2 regions of the Thioalkalivibrio sp. ALE9 genome follow, and region 2 is predicted to be linked to the other one. Evidence: riboswitches for the same ligand, from Rfam matches in the RefSeq annotation. Region 2 holds a riboswitch; the other holds the start of a gene.

Region 1 (9,262 bases), on a different contig from region 2:
CGGCGCTCAGGGGCGCCGGCGGCACCTGCAGCCAGTCACAGTCTTCGGTCACATGTTCTCCCTATTCGATCCGTCTTCGCGGGCAAGCCCGCTCCCACAAACAAACTCGCTCCCACAAAGGCATGTGCGGCAGCCTTGTGGGAGCGGGCTTGCCCGCGAACCCTTGTCACCCTGGCTACAGCAAAGCCCGCCCTGGATCACAGAAGGTCACCCTTGAGCACATGCGGGAGACCGGCGACGGTGAGGACCACGCGGTCCATCTCGGGGGCCAGGCGCTGGTGCAGCCAGCCGGCCTCGTCGGCGAAGCGGCGGGACAGTGCATCCATGGGGGTAATGCCCATCCCCGTCTCGTTGGAGACGAAGACGAGCGTGCCCGGCAAGCCCGGGATCGTCTCGATCAGGGCCTCGCGCTCGCGTTCGATCCGGGCCTCGTCATCGGTGCACAGCAGCTGGGTCAGCCACAGGGTGAGGCAATCGACCAGCAGGCACTGGCCCGGGCCAGCGGCCTGTTCCAGTGCCCGCGCCAGCCCCGTGTCCGCCTCGACCAGGCCCCAGTCGCCGGGGCGGTCGGCGCGGTGGCGTTCGATTCGGCGCGCCATCTCGGCATCGTCGGCCCGTGCCGTGGCGACATAGGTGACCGGCAGGCCGGATTCCGCCGCCAGGCGTTCGGCCAGTCGGCTCTTCCCGGAACGCACGCCGCCCAGGACCAGGGTCTTCATGCCACCGGCTCTCCCGATTCCGCCCGCAGCAGGGTCAGTACACGCTTCATGTCCAGGTGTTCCTCCAGGGTATCCGCCAGGCGTGCAAGACCGCGTTCGCGCGCCGCGGCCAGGTCTTCTCCCTGTCCCGCACCGGGGCGCAGACCCGCCCAGTTCAGCAAGGCATCGGCGGCCTCCGAACGGTCGAATACGCCATGCACGTAGGTGCCGGCCACCGTACCGTCCTCGCTGCACGCGCCATCCGGCCCGTGCGCCAGATGCAGCAGCGGCCGCTCCAGTCCGGGCCCGGTCGTGATGCCCGCATGAATCTCGTAGCCTTCCACGCCTGCCTCCCGGCCCAGCACACGATCCCCGTGAACACGCTCCAGACGCTTTTCGGGGGCCAGGCGGGTCTCGATATCGAGCCAGCCAAGCCCCGGCGCGGAACCGGGCCGGCCCTCGACGCCGTCGGGGTCGTGCACGGCGCGCCCCAGCATCTGGAAGCCCCCACAGATGCCCAGCACCTTGCCACCGTAGCGCACATGCCGTTGCAGCGCGGCCTCCCAGCCCTGACCGCGCAGCCAGGCGAGGTCGTCGCGCACCGACTTGGAGCCCGGCAGGATCACCAGATCCGCCGGCTGCAACGACTCGCCGGGCCCGACAAAACGCAGATCCACCGCCGGGTGCAGGCGCAGCGGGTCGAAATCAGTGTGGTTGGAGATGCGCGGCAGGGCCGGGACGACCACCTTCAGCGCATCCGTAGCCTTCTCCGGCACCGCCTCGCGCGGAAGGGCGTCCTCGGCATCGAGATACAACCCCTGCAGGTACGGAATCACGCCGAGCACCGGCTTGCCGGTCTCCTGTTCCAGCCAGTCCAGCCCCGGCTGCAGCAGGCTGATATCGCCGCGAAAGCGGTTAATGACGAAGCCCTGAACCCGCGCACGCTCGGTCTCGCTCAGAAGCGCCAGCGTGCCCACCAGATGCGCGAACACCCCGCCCCGGTCGATATCCGCGACCAGGATCACCGGGCAGTCCACCGCCTCGGCGAAGCCCATGTTGGCGATATCGCCCGCGCGCAGGTTGATCTCCGCCGGCGAGCCCGCGCCTTCCACCAGCACGTGGTCGTACTGATCGGTCAGGCGCCCGTGCGACGCCAGTACCGCCTCGCGGGCCACCGGCTTGTAGTCGTGATAGGCCCGCGCATCCAGTTCCGCCGCGGGCCGCCCGTGGATGATCACCTGCGCGCCCTGGTCCGAGCTGGGCTTGAGCAGTACGGGATTCATGTCCGTATGCGGTTCCAGGCCGCAGGCGGCGGCCTGCAGGGCCTGGGCCCGGCCAATCTCGCCGCCATCGGCGGTGACGGCGCTGTTCAGCGCCATGTTCTGCGGCTTGAACGGCACCACCGACAGTCCACGGCGGTGCAGCACCCGCGCGAGCCCCGCCACCAGCACGCTCTTGCCGGCATCCGAGGTCGTCCCCTGCACCATCAGCGTCGTGCCCGTCATGCCCGCTGCAGCCCCGCTTCGAGACGCTGCCACTCGGCCGCGTCACCCGGCAGGCCAAACCGAAGACTCCCGGGCGCATCGAATCGACGCACCAGGATGCCCTGCCGGCCCAGATGGTCCTGCCAACCCGCGGGATCATCCACCCGGCACCACTGGAACAGCGCGGTGCCGCCGGTGGGCGCCAGCCCGTGCGCACGCAGCCGTTCCGCCAGGCGCTGGCCGCGCGCCTGCAGCTGGCTCCGAGTCTCGGCTTGCCAGGCGCGGTCGGTCAGCGCCCGGGTAGCAATCCAGCGCGAAGGTCCGGCAAGACCCCACGGACCCAGCCGGGCGGCCAGCTGCGCGCGCATCGCGTCGTCGGCGATCACGAACCCGACCCGCGCGCCCGCCAGCCCGAAGAACTTGCCGAGAGAACGCAGCACCACCAGGCCTTCGCGCGGTGCGTCCTGCGCGAGACTGGCCCCCGGCGTCACATCCATGAAGGCCTCGTCCACGATCAGCCAGCCACCACGCGCCGCCAGTTCCGCATGCCAGGCCAGCAGGTCCGCACGCTCGAAGCACTGCCCGGTCGGGTTATTCGGGTGGACCAGCACCAGCACGTCCAGCTCGGGCAGCGCCGCGGCGATCGCCTCGCCGTTTAGCGGGCGTACCGTGTGTCCGGCCTCCCGCCAGGCCCGGGCGTGCTCGTTGTAGCTGGGTTCGAGGATGCCGACGCGCGCCGTACCCGAGCGCAGCGCCGGCAACAACTGGATCGCCGCCTGCGAGCCCGCGACGGGCAAAGGCGCCGCGGTGCCGTAATAGTCAGCGGCCGCGGCCTCGAGCCCGTCCTCCGGTTCCGGCAGCCGCGCCCAGACCCGCTGCGGGACCTCGCCCACGGGATAGCCATGCGGGTTGATGCCGGTGGAAAGATCCAGCCACTCTGTTGCCGGAATGCCGTAGCGCGCTGCTGCCTGGCGCACACCACCCCCGTGCACTTGCACGAGCGCCCGGGGTTCGGGCATGGGAGCCTTCTGCGGATCAGAACAGGACAACGACAATCACCCCCACCACGATGAATGCCATCCAGATCGCCAGCGCCCGGTCCACCAGCGCCACCGCCTGACGAATGCCCGCGGCATCGGCCAGGCGGCCCATGCCCAGGCGCGGGCGCCACTCGCGCTGGCCGCCATAGGGCGCCGGGCCGCCCAGCACCACGCCCAGCGCACCGGCCCCAGCGGCCATCACCGGCCCGGCATTCGGGCTCTTCCATCCGGCGGCCTGTTCACGCCAGCACTGCAATGCGTCCCGCCCGCGCCCCGCCAGGGCATAGGCCAGGGCCGTCAGACGCGCCGGGATCAGGTTCATGGCGTCATCCAGCCACGCGGCCGCCCAGCCGAACGTGGCATACCGCTCGTTACGGTACCCCCACATCGCATCCAGGGTGTTGACCAGCCGGTAGGCCACCACGCCCGGTGCCCCGGCGACCAGGAACCAGAAGATCGTGGCAAACAGCGCATCGTTGCCGTTCTCCAGGACCGACTCGATGGTCGCCCCGCTCACCCCGCGCACGTCCAGGGCCTCCGTGTCCCGACTGACCAGCATCCCCACGCCCGTGCGGGCACCGTGCAAATCATCCGTCTCCAGGGCCCGCGCGACCACCTCTGCGTGTTCGTCCAGGCTGCGCCAGCCGATCGCCAGGGTCAGGATCGCCAGCGACAGCAGCCAGCCCCACGCCAGCGACGCCCCCAGAGCGGCCAGCGCCACCCATGGCAGGACCAACGCCGCGAGCAGCAACGCCCCGCGCAGGCGACTGGGCGCATGCCAGCGCGCCTCGGCCCAGGCCGCCAGCCGACCGAACCCGGCCAGCGGGTGGAATCGCCGCGGATCGCCGAACAAGCGATCGAGGATCAGGGCGCCTATCAGGATCAGGAAAGCGCTCATGCGCTGTCGGATCCGGTCCGTTCGTCCGCCCCGTTTCCGGCGCCTGCCGCATCCGGGGCGGCTGCCAGCTCGCCGCGCACGCCCCAGCGATCCTGAAAGACCAGTTCTTCCAGGGGCCGCCGGCGATCCCAGCCCGCGGTCTCCAGCATCGGCCGCTCGTAGAAACGCTCCACATGGCCGAGGCACAGCACCGCGATCGGATAGCCGCCCTCCGGCATGTCCAGCTGCCGCGCCAGCCAGTCCGGATCGAACAGCGAGACCCAGCCCATGCCCAGCCCCTCCGCGCGGGCCGCCAGCCACAGGTTCTGAATCGCGCAGGCCGCCGAGCACAGGTCCATCTCCGGTAGCGTACGCCGCCCCAGCACATAGCGTTCGCGGCCGTCGGTCAGGGCCACGACCAGCAACTCCCCCGCCTCGCGGATCCCTTCCAGCTTCAGGCGGTGCACCTCCGCCGCGCGCTCCCCGCAGGCCTCGGCGGTGCGGGCCTGCTCGTCCGCGGCGTGGGCATGCAGGGCCTCGCGCAGGGCCGGGTCGGTTACCCGCAGGAAGCGCCAGGGCTGCATGTACCCGACGCTAGGCGCGCGGTGGGCGGCCTCCAGCAGCCGGCGCAGCGTAGAGCCATCCACCGGATCCGGACGGAAATGGCGCATGTCGCGGCGTTCCCCGATCACGCGATAAACCGCCTCGCGCTCGGCCGAGGCGAACGCGTTCGGATGCTCTGCTGTCGGTTTGGGGTCTGGGTTCGTCATGCGTTTCCGTCGGGGCGACGGCACGGCGAAACCACGAAGGAACGGGCACCGCAGATGGTGCCCGTGCCCTCGATCGTTGCCCGCCGCACGATCGCAGGATGCGTCATCACCAGGCCGGTCTCCGGGCTTGCGAGCGTCGGCGGCTGCCGATGCCACAGACGCCTTCCCGTGACCCGTGGGGGCACAGTGGCCAAGCCTGCGGTGTGGTTCGCCGCTCACTTACCGTTGCGGGGGCAGCGCCGGATTTGCACCGGCTTCCCGTTTCACCTGCGCATTGCAGGCACCTGATTCAAGCCGCCGTATGATACGCGTTCGGCGCGCCCCCGACCAATTTGGGCACCAAACCATCTTGCCCATGCTGCTATGATGAAACGCTTTTGCGGCTTGCGCGCAGTACCGCGGCCACCCTCGATTCCACCTTCAATCAATTCCACAACCTTCGGATTTTCAATGGATTACAAGGCCCTCGGACGTTACCCCGCGATGCTCGTCGCGATGTTGCTGTGCACCGCGCCCGCACTGGCCGACCCGATCTCGGTGACCGACGACGACGGTCACGAGGTCCGGCTGGAACAACCCGCCGAGCGCATCGTCAGCCTCGCCCCGCATATCACCGAGGTCCTGTTCGCCGTCGGGGCTGGCGACAAGCTGGTGGGCGCGACCCAGCACAGTGACTTCCCGCCGGAGGCGGAGATGCTTCCCCGCGTGGGCGGCTACAGCCGCATCGATATGGAGCGCGTCGTGCAGCTCGATCCGGACCTGGTCGTTGCCTGGCGCAGCGGAAACTCGCAATCCCAGATCGAACACCTGCGCGAGCTCGGCTTCCACGTCTACGTGTCGGAGCCCCGCAGCTTCGATGGCGTGTCCGCCAGCATGCGCCGCATGGCACAGCTCGCCGGCACCGAGACGCAGGGCGACGAGGCGGTGCGAAGCTTCGAGGAGGCGATCGACACCCTTCGCCAGGACTACGCCGAGCGCGACCCGGTACGCCTGTTCTATCAGGTGTGGGAACAGCCCCTGATGACGGTGAACGACGACCACCTGATCAGCGAGGCGATCCGCCTGTGCGGCGGGGTGAACGTGTTCGGCCACCTGGACCGGCTGGTCCCGCGCATGGATCGCGAGGCGGTCATCGAGGCCGACCCGGAGGTTATCATTGGCGGCGGCATGGGCGAGGATCGGCCCGACTGGGTCATCGCCTGGACGCAATGGGAGGACATGACCGCGGTCCAGCGCGACAACCTGTTCTTCATCCCGCCGTCCCTGCTGCAGCGCCATACCCCGCGCATCGCCGAGGGCACCCGCCTGATGTGCGAGGAGCTCGAGCGGGCCCGACTCCGCCGGGTGGACTGACCCCTCGTGACCCGCGCCTTCCTCCTTGCCGCCGCGGTCCTGCTGCCGGCGTCGCTGCTGGCGGTGCTGATCGCGCTGGCCTTCGGCAGTGTCGCGATCGCGCCCGGCGACCTGCTGGCGGTGATGCTCGGCGAGGGCAGCCGCCTGCACGACACGCTGGTGCTGGAGCTGCGCCTGCCGCGCGCCCTGGCGGCCTTTGCCGCAGGCGGGTTGCTGGGTCTGGCCGGCGCGCTGATGCAGGTGCTGCTGCGCAACCCGCTGGCCGATCCCTACGTGCTGGGCCTCTCCGGCGGCGCCTCCGTCGGCGCCCTGCTGGCGATGCTCGCCGGCCTGTCGATGTTTTCCGTCTCCCTGGCCGCGTTCGCCGGTGCCCTGCTGTCCACGGTGATCGTGTTCGGCCTGGCACACGGTACCGGCAGCTGGACCCCCACGCGCCTGCTTCTGACGGGCGTGGTGGTCGCGGCGGGCTGGGGCGCCATGATCAGTTTCCTGCTCGCAGTCAGCCCGACGGCCGAGCTACCGGGCATGCTGTACTGGCTGATGGGCGATGTGTCCCACGCGCGCAACCCCTATCCCGCCTGGATCCTGCTGGTGCTGGTCGTGTTCCTCGCCCTGCCGCTGGGCCGCACGCTGAACGTGCTCGCGCGCGGCCCGATGCAGGCCGCGGCACTCGGGGTGGCGGTGCGCCCGGTGGAATGGAGCATCTATGTCGCCGCCGCGCTGATCACCGCGACCGCAGTCATGCAGGTCGGCGCGGTCGGCTTTGTCGGGCTGATCGTGCCGCACATGCTGCGCCTGGTCTTCGGCAACGACCAGCGCGTGATCCTGCCGGCCTCCGCGCTGGGCGGCGGCATCCTGCTGACGCTGGCCGACACCCTCGCCCGCACCATGATCGCCCCGGAGCAGTTGCCGGTCGGCGTAATCACCGCGATGCTGGGGGTCCCCGTGTTCCTGTTCCTGCTGTACCGGAGCCGCTGATGGCACCCCGTCCACCCATCGCCCCCGCCCACAGCCGGCCGCATGAAGCCCCGGGCCTGGGCGCGCGCAGCGTCCACCAGAAGCCGGGCCCGGATACGCTGCTTGCCACCCGCGACCTGGTGATCGACATCCCGGGGCGCGCACCCGGCGCCCCGCTGGAACTGACCGTCGACCCCGGGCAGTGCTGGGGCATCCTGGGCCCCAACGGCGCGGGCAAGAGCACGCTGCTGCAAACGCTCGCCGGCCTGCGGACCGCACGCGCCGGCACCATCGAGGTCCGTGGCCAGGCAATCACCCGCCTGCCCCGCGCGGAACTGGCGCGGCGCATCGGCCTGGTCTTCCAGACCCACCACGACGGCTTCCCCGCGACGGTGCTGGAGACCGCGCTGATCGGTCGGCACCCCTACCTGCGCCCCTGGGACATCGAGACCTCCGAGGATTACGCCCGCGCCCGGGCCGCCCTGGCGGAGATGGACCTCTCCGACCTGGAGCACCGCATGGTGGACACGCTCTCCGGGGGCGAGCGGCAGCGCCTGGCCATCGCCACCGTGCTGACCCAGGACCCCAGCCTGCTCCTGCTGGACGAGCCCACCAGTCAGCTGGACCTGCATCACCAGGTCGCCGTGCTGAACCGCGTGCAGGGCATCGTTGCCCAGGCGCACCGGGCCGCCGTACTGGTCCTGCACGACGTCAACCTGGCCGCGCGCTACTGCGACCATCTGCTCCTGCTGTTCCCCGACGGCCAGGCATGCTGGGGCCCGACCGCCACCATGCTCGTGCCCAGTGCCCTGGAACGCCTCTACAACCAGCGCCTGAGCGTAGGCGAGGTCGACGGCCTGCCCGTGTTCCTGCCGCGCAACGAGTGACCGCCATGGAATTCTTCCGCAATCTGCCCGCGACCCTGGATGCCGAAACCTTGCAGCGGCGGCTGAACGTCCCCGCCCTGCCCGCTCACAGTGATGCCATCGACACGCTGATCCAGGACGACGGTCCCGATGCCGGCGTGGTCTACTGCCTGTGGGGCGAGTTCCGGGTGCACCGCGAGGTCATCAACGGTGGCGTGCGCCTGTCCCTGCCCGACTGCCCCAACGGCCTGGCCTGGACGCTGACCACCGGGCACCCGCCCGACCCGCAGGCCGTCGTCCTGCACCTGACCATCAACCGTCAGGAACACGATCCCGATTTCATCGAGAGCCTGGAGGCGTTTGCCGATTCCTGGGATCTGTCCACCGCCTGACAAAAGGCCCCATGACGGGAAACGATGCAATTTTCTTTTCGTTTCATGGTCGGTATGGTGCAGACCTGTTGCGAAGGAGAACGCCATGAACCCGACACCGCCGGACAGCGTGAAGACCTCCCATCCCACCCAGGACGGGGCCGGGGTGAAGATTCGGCGCATCCATGACTTTCGTGGCGGGCTGGACCCCTTCCTGATGCTGGACGAGCTCAAAGCGAGCGCGCGCGAGGACTACATCGGCGGCTTTCCCGCCCACCCGCATCGCGGCTTCGAGACCCTGACCTATCTGGTCCATGGCGGCCTGACCCACGAGGACTCCATGGGCAACCAGGGCCGCGTGGAGGCCGGCGAGGCCCAGTGGATGAGCGCCGGCCGCGGTGTGATCCACTCCGAGATGCCCCTGCTCGACAGCGAGGGCCTGCACGGCTTCCAGTTGTGGGTGAACCTGCCCGCCCGGCGCAAGATGGACCCGCCGCGTTATCGCGACGTGCACGCCGACGCAATGCGCCACCTGCCGGAAGACGACGATCCGCTGCGCTTCAAGGCCATTGCCGGATCCTGGCAGACCAGTGCCGGGGATACCGAGGGCCCGCTGGCGCAGATTGGCGAAGGCGCCGCGATGGCCGACCTGACGCTGCCCGCCGGCTATCGCCTGTCGCTCGCCGTGCAGCTCGAGGACCGCGTGCTGGCCTATGTGTTCGACGGCGAGCTCATCGGCCTGCAAACCGGCCAGATGGGTGTGTGGAGCGGCCAGACCCAGATCCACCTGATCGCCCAGCAGGATGCCCGCGTGCTGCTGTTCAAGGGGCGGCCGCTCGGCGAACC
Region 2 (9,262 bases):
GCGGTGTTCCGCAGACTCTCGGGCTCCAGGATCTCGAGGTCGCGGGTGTGCAGGCTGATTACGCCCTGGTTGCGCAGCTGGGTGAACAGTCGGCTGATGGTCTCCTGGGTCAGGCCCAGGTGGTTGGCGATGTCGGCGCGCGACATCGGCAGGTAGAACCGCTCGGGGGACAGGCCGCGAGTGCGCTGGCGTTCCGACAGCCCCACGAGGAATGTCGCCAGGCGCTGCTCGGCCGTGCGCTGGGCAAGCAGCGCATGCAGGCTTTCGTCCTGCGCGAGCTCCTGGCTCATCACGCTCATCATGTGCTGGCGGAACGTGGGCAGGCGCCCGGCGAGGTCGTCGACATGCCCGTAGGGCACGGCACAGACGCTGGTGGATTCCAGGGCCACGGCACTCACCGGGTGCTTGCCCGAATGGATCGCGTCCAGTCCCAGGAGGTCGCCGGCCAGGGCAAAGCCCGTGATCTGTTCAGTGCCGTCATCGGAGATCAGCACCGTCTTCAGCGCCCCCGTGCGGACCGCATACAGCGCGTCGAACTTGGCCCCCATGGTGAACAGGGCCGCGCCCTTGGCGATCGGCCGGCGCTGCTGGACGATCTCGTCGAGCTGCCAGAGCTCGTCCTGCGGCAGGCCGACCGGCAGGCAGAGCTGGCGCAGGGTGCAGTGCTGACAGGCTTGGGTGGGTCGTAGCGTCATGAGTGCAGGGTAGCCGTTTTTTCGGAATTGGGGAAAGGGATTTTCGGGGTCTGCCATCACGCTCGGGAATGCGCTACTGTCCCTGTGGAATGCAGGTGATTCGGGTCGGGGTTATTACGGGTCTCGAAGCGGCGCCGGCCGCCCACTTCACCGCGCGCGGCATCAGGCATGGACAACGCGAGATAACAATATTTAGACTCAGTTTACATTGGGTGGCGCGGCAACGGCCTGGAACCCACGCGTTGCGCACGGGCCGCCGAGACAAGGACAGGGGTCAAGATGATCGAGCGGTTACTCGAGCAATACATGCGCTACGGGACCTTTGTGCTGCGGCACCCGGATGGCCGCGAGCAGCGTTTCGGTAGCGGTACGCCGGAGATCGCGATGCAGCTGCATGACCGGGCGGCGCTGCGCAAGATCGGTCGCGATCCGGGGTTCCAGCTGGGCGAGACCTACATGAACGGCATGTGGTCGCCTGGCCCCGAGGGCCTGCAGGTGTTCCTGGATGTGGCTATGCGCAACTTCGCGCCGATGTTCCAGCAGCGTGTCAATCCGGCGGTGCGTATGCTCCGGGCGCTGATCGAGCAGGGCAACAAGGTGGCGCGCTGCTATCAGAACATCGCCCATCATTATGATGTCGACGAGTGGCTTTATCGCCAGTTCCTGGACGAGGGCATGTTCTACAGTTGTGCCTACTTCGAGCGGCCCGATATGACGCTGGAGGAAGCGCAGCAGGCCAAGTGCGCGATGCTGCGCAGGAAGCTGCGCCTGGAACCCGGCATGCGGGTCCTTGATATCGGTTGCGGCTGGGGCGGCCTGGCCTTCCATCTGGCCGAGCACGCGGACGTGCAGGTCGACGGCGTGACACTGTCCCGGGAGCAGCTGCGGGTGGCCCGGGAGGAGGCCGGGCGACGCGGGCTGGAGGACCGGGTGCGGTTTCTCTACCAGGACTACCGCGAGCACGAGGACCAGTACGACCGGATTGTCAGCGTCGGCATGTTCGAGCATGTCGGCACACCCAACTACGGTACGTTCTTCCAGCGGGTACACGACCTCCTGACGCCCGACGGCATCGCCGTGCTGCATACCATCGGGCGGCAGGAGCCGCCGGGCACCTCCAACCCGTGGCTCAGCAAGTACATCTTTCCGGGCGGGTACACCCCGGCGCTGTCCGAGGTGATGAGTGCGCTGGAACCCACCCCGCTGTACACCACGGATATCGAGTTCTGGCGGCTGCACTATGCCGAGACACTGGCCGAGTGGTACCGCCGATTCCAGAAGGTCCGGGCCGAGGCCGTGACGCGCTTCGACGAGCGCTTCTGCCGCATGTGGGAGTTCTATCTGGCCAGTTGCGAGGGGACCTTCCGCTGGTGGGGACAGGTGGTCTTCCACGTGCAGATGGCCAAGCAGCAGGACGCGGTGCCGCTTACGCGCGACTACCTCTATCGCGACGATGCCTCCGAGGTGGTCTCGATCCCGCCCGGCGAGGCCCAGGCACGGCGCAGCAACGCGGCCTGAGGGGTGGCCGAATGCGCCGGGAACGGCGCGAAAACGGGGCCCGGAGCGCGCGAACCGAACGTACTTTCCCTACACTAATGGGGACGTTGCGGCCATGCCGGCGGTGACCATCCATTCCGGAGCAGGGGCGCGTGTTCGGTCGCTTTCGTAAACGCAGGGAGGCACCGGGTCAGGAAGACCCGCAGGCCGTCGGGCCGTCGCAGGAGAACGTCCTGATCGAGGCGGCCGGCCGCAGCCGCATCACCGAGGTGGCGGCCACCGCGCGGCGCGTCCCCTGGTCGCTCAATTTCCTCCAGCTGCTGTGGGCGGCGGGACCGGTCACGTTCCTGGCCATGCAGGGCGGGTACTTTCTCGGTTTCGGGCATGCCGCCCCGGCACAGAACTTCATCTTCTTTGCCGTCTACACCCTGCTGTTCGGGGTGATCGGCCTGGTGGCGCGCTTTGTTGCCGATGCCACCCGCGGAAAACGCCAGGAACAGTCGCGCGAGCAGCTGCGCAACACGATCGACCTGCTGCCGGACCTGCTGTTCGTGACCCGTGATCTGGCCATGAGCGAGCTCGCACCGGATATGCGCCGGCGCAAGGCGGCCGAGGTGCTGCTTCACGAGGTGGATATCTCGCCCGAGGGGGTGGCCGTCGCGGTACGCGAGATGACCGGCGATACCAGCCTGGCGGCTGCCGCGGAGCAGATCGAGGTCTATCGCCGCCTGGGCCTGCGCTCGCGCGTGGGCGATCTGGTGGGCGCGACCGAGGATTCCCGGCTCGCGGCCCTGGAGAAGCTGCACCACGAGGCCCCGGAGGTCGCCGACCTGCTGCGCGATCGGCTGCGCGGCGTGGCGCCGACCCAGGACGATGGCGTGCGCCGGGTGGACCAGTTCCTGGACCGCCTGTTTTCCGCCGCCGATGCCGACGACCTGGCCCGGTGCACCCTCGACGATGTGCAGGCGATCTTCGTGCTCGCGTTCGAGCTCGTGAACGGGCGCCAGATCAAGCGCCTGAGCTTCGAATGGTCCGGTGGCTGGCAGCTCGGGGCCGCCCTGGATCGACTGGAGTCCCAGGGCAACCGCTTTCGCGTGGCGCAGGCCGGGGTGGTCAGCCGCCTGCGCTCGCTCGGTATTCTGCTGTCCCAGAGCGATGCCTCGGGGCTGGACCCGCAGGTCCTGCGCGAGCCCGTAACCGACCTGGGGCGCCAGGTCCTGGAGGCACTGCGTACCCTGGAGGATCGGGAACCCGACGAGCATTCGCCGGAAGGCCAGCTCCTGGGGCTGGCACTGCGTCGGGTCGAGGACCTGCGCGAGGCGCGCGACCAGCTGATGCAGGCGCAGAGCCGTTACGCCAATGCGGTGGAGCGCTGGGAGGCCCTGCGCCGCGCCCAGGTGGAGAAGCGGGGCGAGAAGCGCTGGTTCAAGCGCAGTGTGCGCGGTATCCGGGTCAGCGAGGAGCTGATCGAGCTGACCGATGACCAGAAGCTGAAGCTGGCCAACGACTTCTGCAACTTCCTTAAGGAGTTGAAGATCCAGCGCGAAGGCGACCTGTTCTACTTCGGGGGGGCGGCGCTGGACGCCGAGACGGCCAAGCGCATCGGCATCCAACTGGCCCTGATCCTGGAGCCGCTGGTGGACCTCACCAACCCGAGCATCCAGCGCGCCATCTACGCCAACCCGGCCGCGTATCTTGGGGGGCTGTATGTGGGCATGAGCGCGGATGCCAAGGCGGGTCTGGGCTCGGCCATGGTGCGCAAGGTCCGCCAGGATCTCGGGCGCATGGCCGAATGGCTGGCGATGCGCCTCACGCGTATCTATCACCTGCCTTTGAGCGATTCCATGCGCGATTTCCTGGTCGAGCAGTACGGCGCCAACCGCGAGCGCCTGGACATGCTGGCAACGCATGCCGGGGACGAGTCGCATCCCGTGGCACTGCGCGCCGAGCGGTCGCCCGAGTTTGACGCCATGCTGCAGGACAAGACCTGGGGCCTGCTGCTGAAGCGCGGGACCCGCTATCTCCACGCCGAGGAGCGGCGCCGCCGCTGATGATCCGTCGCGACGGGCCTGGTTCGACGGTTCCGGTTGTGCGAGATCGAGTCTCCCCCGGCTGGTAATTTTGCGCCCAATTGTGTAGTGTTCGCCGCGTTCCCCGGTGCCCGGCCAGGCTCGACCTGGCGGGTTAAACGGGAAGTTCGGTGAGTCCAGACGGGTCCTCGGGAGCCGCGGGCGAAACCGACGCTGCCCCCGCAACGGTGATCGAGCGAGGGACCGTCCGACGGTCCCTGATGGTCGCGGCCAGTGCCACTGAACATAAGGTTCGGGAAGGCGCCGCACCGGAACGCTCGTCAGCCCGGAGACCGGCCAGGGAATGATCGCGCGGCATGCGGCGGGCATGCGAGGCGGATGATCGGGCCTGGCCGTTAGCCGGTTGAGGCCGATCCCCCTCGTGTCTGTCTCCCCCTGTTCGCGCGATCCCGACGAATCAACGGCGTGCGGGCGGCTCGCCGGGAGACACGGACGACATGAAACGCACAGCACTTTCCACGGCCATCCTGCTGGCCACCAGTCCCGCTCTGGCGGATACGCCGGATACCAACGACGCGCAGACCCTGGAAACCGTCCAGGTCACCGCCTCTCGCATCGCGCAGACCGTCGACGAGACGCTCGCTTCGGTGACCATCATCGACCGCGAAGAGATCGAGCGCCTGCAGCCCCAGCAGTTCACCGATCTGCTGGAGGGCCGCGCCGGGATCGAAACTTCCCAGAACAGCGCCTTCGGCAAGACAACTTCCGTCTACACCCGCGGGACAAGCTCCGACCACACCCTGCTTCTGATCGACGGCGTGCGCATGGGGTCGGCCACCAGTGGTGGCGCAAGCTGGCAGTTCCTGCCACCGGAGGAGATCGAGCGGGTGGAGATCGTGCGCGGTCCGCGCACCAGCATCTACGGTTCCGATGCGATTGGTGGCGTGGTGCAGACTTTCACTCGCGAAGGCCGCAAAGGGCCTCCGAAAGTCAACGCGTTTGTCGGCGGTGGCAGTTTCAATACCCGCGAGGCCGGGGTTGGTGTCGCGGGTGGTACCGAGAGCACGAACTACAGTTTCTCGCTCAGCCACTTCGCGACCGACGGCATCAATGTGCAGGACGATGTCGGTGACGACGAGCGGGATGGCTACGACAACACCTCGTTGGCAACCAAGGTCTCGCACCGTCTGGATAATGGCGTCGAGTTCTTCGGGAATATTCTTTATTCGGAGGGCACGACCGAATTCGACAGTGGCTCGATCTTCTCGCCGGATGAATCCGACTTCGTCCATGCCGCGCTTCGCGCCGGCGTGAGAATTCCCGTCACTCAGCGTTGGGACACCGAGCTCTCTGCAGGGCACAGTCGCGACGAATCGGACAACTTTCTTGAGGGGGAATTCTTTTCCCAGTTCGATACCCGTCGCGATATGGTCAATTGGCGCAACGACATTGTGGTTGCGGACAATATCCTCGTCATCACCGGTATCGACGCCTACGAGGATCGTGTGGCGAGCGATACCGTTTACGACGAGGATTCGCGCTACAACCTAGGAGCGTATTCCGTTGTTCAGGTCGACATGGGTCGCCACGACCTGGAAGGCAGCCTGCGCTACGACGACAACGAACAGTTTGGTGACAAGGTCACGGGACAAGTGGCCTGGGGCTTTCAGATGACCGACCCGCTGCGTCTGCGGGCGTCCTACGGCACTGCGTTCAAGGCGCCGACTTTCAACGACCTGTACTTCCCCGGGTTTGGTAATACCGACCTCGAGCCGGAGGATTCGCGGAGCCTCGAAATCGGGGCGCGCTACACACGCGAGGCCTACTATGCCGATGCTGCCGTCTTCCGCACGGAACTGGATCAGATGATCAGTTTTGATCCCGTTGCATTTCGGGCTGAGAACATCGATGAAGCACGTATTCAGGGAATCGAGCTGGAAGCGGGTTACGAAAGCCCGCGCTGGGCTTCTCGCGCTTCCCTTACGCTGATGGACGCCGAAGATCGTGAGACTGGCAAGGAACTTCGCCGGCGCTCGCCCGTGACGGCCCGGTTCGATCTCGATCGGAATCTCAACCGTTTTTCGGTTGGGGGCTCAGTGATTGCCAAGAGCCGGTCGTTCGACGATCAGGATAACGATGTTCGACTGTCCGGATACGGCCTGATGAACCTGCGCGCGAGCTATCAGATTGCGCCGGAATGGCAGCTTCAGGCGACGGTCAATAATGTGTTCGACAAGGACTACGAGACCGCCCTTGGCTACAACCAGCCGGGCCGGGCCGCGTTCTTGAAGCTGCGCTACCAGCAGAGGTGATTCATGGGTAATCGACTGTCAAAGATTGCGACCCGTACGGGTGACGAAGGCCGGACCGGCCTCGGTGATGGCTCGCGGGTAGACAAGGACAGCCACCGCGTCGAGGCCTTTGGCGACGTGGACGAGCTGAACAGTGTCGTGGGCCGGGTGCTGGTCCACGACCTGCCCGAAGAGGTCCGTCGTTCGCTGGCTCTGGTGCAGCACGAGTTGTTTGATCTCGGAGCGGAACTGGCCGTGCCGGGGCATCAGGCCCTCCCGGAGGCTTCCGTGGAGCGTCTGGATGTGGAGCTGGAGTCCTTCAACGCCGATTTGCCCGCCCTGAAGGAGTTCATCCTTCCGGGCGGGGGTCCCGCTACGGCCGACTGTCACATTGCGCGTACCGTCTGCCGGCGTGCGGAACGGCGTCTGGTGGCGCTCAATCACCACGAGGCATTGCGTCCGGCGTCGCTGGCCTATGTCAACCGGTTGTCGGATCTCCTGTTCGTGCTCTGCCGTGTGCTGGCTCGTCACGAAAACGGTGCGGAGGTCCTCTGGCAGCCGGCCAACCAGCGCGGCTGACGGGTCTTCTTGGGGGCGCCGCGCTGGCGGCGTCCCATTCCCATTGCAACGGTCGAGGCGTGTCGAGTACACGCCTCGCACCCTGTTGCACCTGTTTATCGGGAAGTTTCCATGCGTTTTCGTTGCACGATCCTGAGCGTTTTCGCGCTTTTCCTTTTCGGAATGGTCCCGGCCCATGCGGGTCCGCTCGTGGTGGGTGTGGTCTCCGATCGCTCGGCGGCGGAGGTGGCCGCAGGCGCGCATCGTTTCCTGGAGGCCTATCCGCAGGCGGAGGTGATCCTGCGGACACCGGAGCAGCTCGCGGACAAGTCGGACGAGGCGGTATCGGCGCTGTGGCGGGAGGCCGACGCCATACTCGTCGCGGCTGTTTTCGGGGACCAGGCCGCGCGCCTCGACCGTCTGTTGCGGGAGACCCCGCCGCCCGAGGGGGCCCCGATTCTGGCCATTAACAGCGTGCGTCACCTGACGGCCCTGTCCCGGATCGGCGGCGAGGCCGTACTCGTGGGTCTCGATGACGAGAAGCGCACCGAACTGGCGGCCAACCCCGACCCGGGCGAAGACCCGCGCGTGCACCTGGCCCAACAGCGGGAGCGTTTCCCCGAACAGGCAGACTGGCTGACCGGGCGCGCGTTCTATCAGGGGCGTACGCCGGAGAACATGGAAGGCCTGATGCGCTGGCTGGCCGCGCGCGGCGGGCACGAGATCGAAGTTCCGGAGCCGGACCCGCGCGAGACCATCCGCTATTACCGGCATGGGAACTCCACTCCCGACCCGGACGATCTCGAGCTGGACGACGGGCCCGCCGTGGCGTTGCTGGACCTGGACACCGGTGACCGACCGGGAGACCGCGCGCTTCTGGACGCAGCCTGCGAAGCCCTGGAGGCGCGAGACATCCAGTGCTTTGCGGTGCTGGCGCGCTGGGGCGGGGCCAGCCGCGAGGCGGTCGAGACGCTGGCCGAGGCGGCCGGGCCGGCGGATCTGGCGGGTATCGTCAGCCTGCAGGACTTCGTGGTCGGTGGGGGCGGCAACCGCCAGGCGGTGGCCGAGGCCTTCGGCGCGCTGGATGTCCCGGTGATCAAGGGGATCCGCCTGGCGGATGTGAGCGCAACCCAGTGGCGGCTCTCGCACGAGGGTATCCCCTGGGACAAGGTCCACTATCACGTGGCCATGCCGGAGTTGCAGGGCATGAGCCAGCCGATGGTGCTCGCGACCGCGGGCGCGCCGGAACAGGACGAACGCACCGGCGTGCGCCTGACCCTGACCGAGCCGGTCGACGAGCGGGTCGAGGCCCTGGCCGATCGGGTGGCGACCTGGCAGCGGCTGCGCCGCCTGGATAACGCGGACAAACGGGTGGCGGTGGTTTACTACAACCATCCGCCGGGTCGCCAGAACATTGGTGCGGACAAGCTGGATGTCCCCGAGTCGCTGCTGGAGATCCTGCAGCGACTCGAAGCCGCCGGGTACGACCTGGGCGACGCGGTGCCGGAGGACGCCGAGACCCTGCTGGAGATGATCCAGGATCGAGCCGTGAACCTGCCGGAACAGGCGGATGCGCTGGACGCGATCGCCGGCCGGGTCGCCTCGCTGGATCGCGACCAGTATCAGGCGTATTTCGATAGCCTACCGGAGCCCGTTCGGGCCGAACTGGTCGACGGCCCGATCGGCTATCTGCAGGCACGCCTGGAGGCCGCCAGGGCCGCCGATAAGGTCGAGATCGCGCAAGCTGCGCTGGAAAGCGGTGTCGGTGATCTGCGCCACATGCTCGAGAGTTATCCGCACGCGGCGCAGGAGCGGGCACTGGACCTGCTGGCCCAGTACGAGGAGGCCTGGGAGGCCACGCTGGCGGGAGAAGATGCCCACGCGACCACCGAGCAGTTGCGCAAGGCGCTGGTGCGCACGGGCATCCCCGGCCTGACCGGCTGGGGCGACCCGCCGGGCGAGGCGATGACCCGCGATGGCGAGATGCTGTTCCCGGGGATCGAGTTCGGCAATGTGTTCATCGGCCCGCAGCCGCCGCGCGGCTGGGAGGTCAGCGAGCGCCTGCTGCACGCGAATACCACGTTCCCGCCGACCCACCAGTATGTCGGCTTCTACCACTGGATCCGCGATCACTTCGAGGCGGACGCGCTGGTCTACGTCGGGCGTCATTCGACCCGCGAATTCCTGCCGC

Evidence for each region. Region 2 has a riboswitch for cobalamin ahead of D106_RS0100790 (TonB-dependent receptor domain-containing protein). Riboswitches for the same ligand answer to the same signal wherever they lie in the genome.
Region 1: another riboswitch for cobalamin. It lies ahead of bluB (5,6-dimethylbenzimidazole synthase); the one in region 2 lies ahead of D106_RS0100790 (TonB-dependent receptor domain-containing protein).

What each region holds. Positions count from the first base shown of each region.
Region 1 covers NZ_KB898134.1:6,703-15,964, forward strand. Annotated here, with positions in the region: gene cobT (nicotinate-nucleotide--dimethylbenzimidazole phosphoribosyltransferase) at 1-52, opposite strand, end outside; gene cobU (bifunctional adenosylcobinamide kinase/adenosylcobinamide-phosphate guanylyltransferase) at 198-719, opposite strand; gene D106_RS0112205 (cobyric acid synthase) at 716-2,203, opposite strand; gene cobD (threonine-phosphate decarboxylase CobD) at 2,200-3,201, opposite strand; gene cbiB (adenosylcobinamide-phosphate synthase CbiB) at 3,218-4,120, opposite strand; gene bluB (5,6-dimethylbenzimidazole synthase) at 4,117-4,869, opposite strand; cobalamin riboswitch at 4,964-5,172, opposite strand; gene D106_RS0112225 (cobalamin-binding protein) at 5,320-6,222, shown strand; gene D106_RS0112230 (iron ABC transporter permease) at 6,229-7,200, shown strand; gene D106_RS0112235 (ABC transporter ATP-binding protein) at 7,200-8,066, shown strand; gene D106_RS0112240 (hypothetical protein) at 8,072-8,437, shown strand; gene D106_RS0112245 (pirin family protein) at 8,523-9,262, shown strand, end outside.
Region 2 covers NZ_KB898122.1:158,695-167,956, forward strand. Annotated here, with positions in the region: gene fnr (fumarate/nitrate reduction transcriptional regulator Fnr) at 1-695, opposite strand, end outside; gene D106_RS0100780 (cyclopropane-fatty-acyl-phospholipid synthase family protein) at 975-2,213, shown strand; gene D106_RS0100785 (hypothetical protein) at 2,345-4,243, shown strand; cobalamin riboswitch at 4,331-4,578, shown strand; gene D106_RS0100790 (TonB-dependent receptor domain-containing protein) at 4,720-6,534, shown strand; gene D106_RS0100795 (cob(I)yrinic acid a,c-diamide adenosyltransferase) at 6,538-7,092, shown strand; gene D106_RS0100800 (cobaltochelatase subunit CobN) at 7,204-9,262, shown strand, end outside.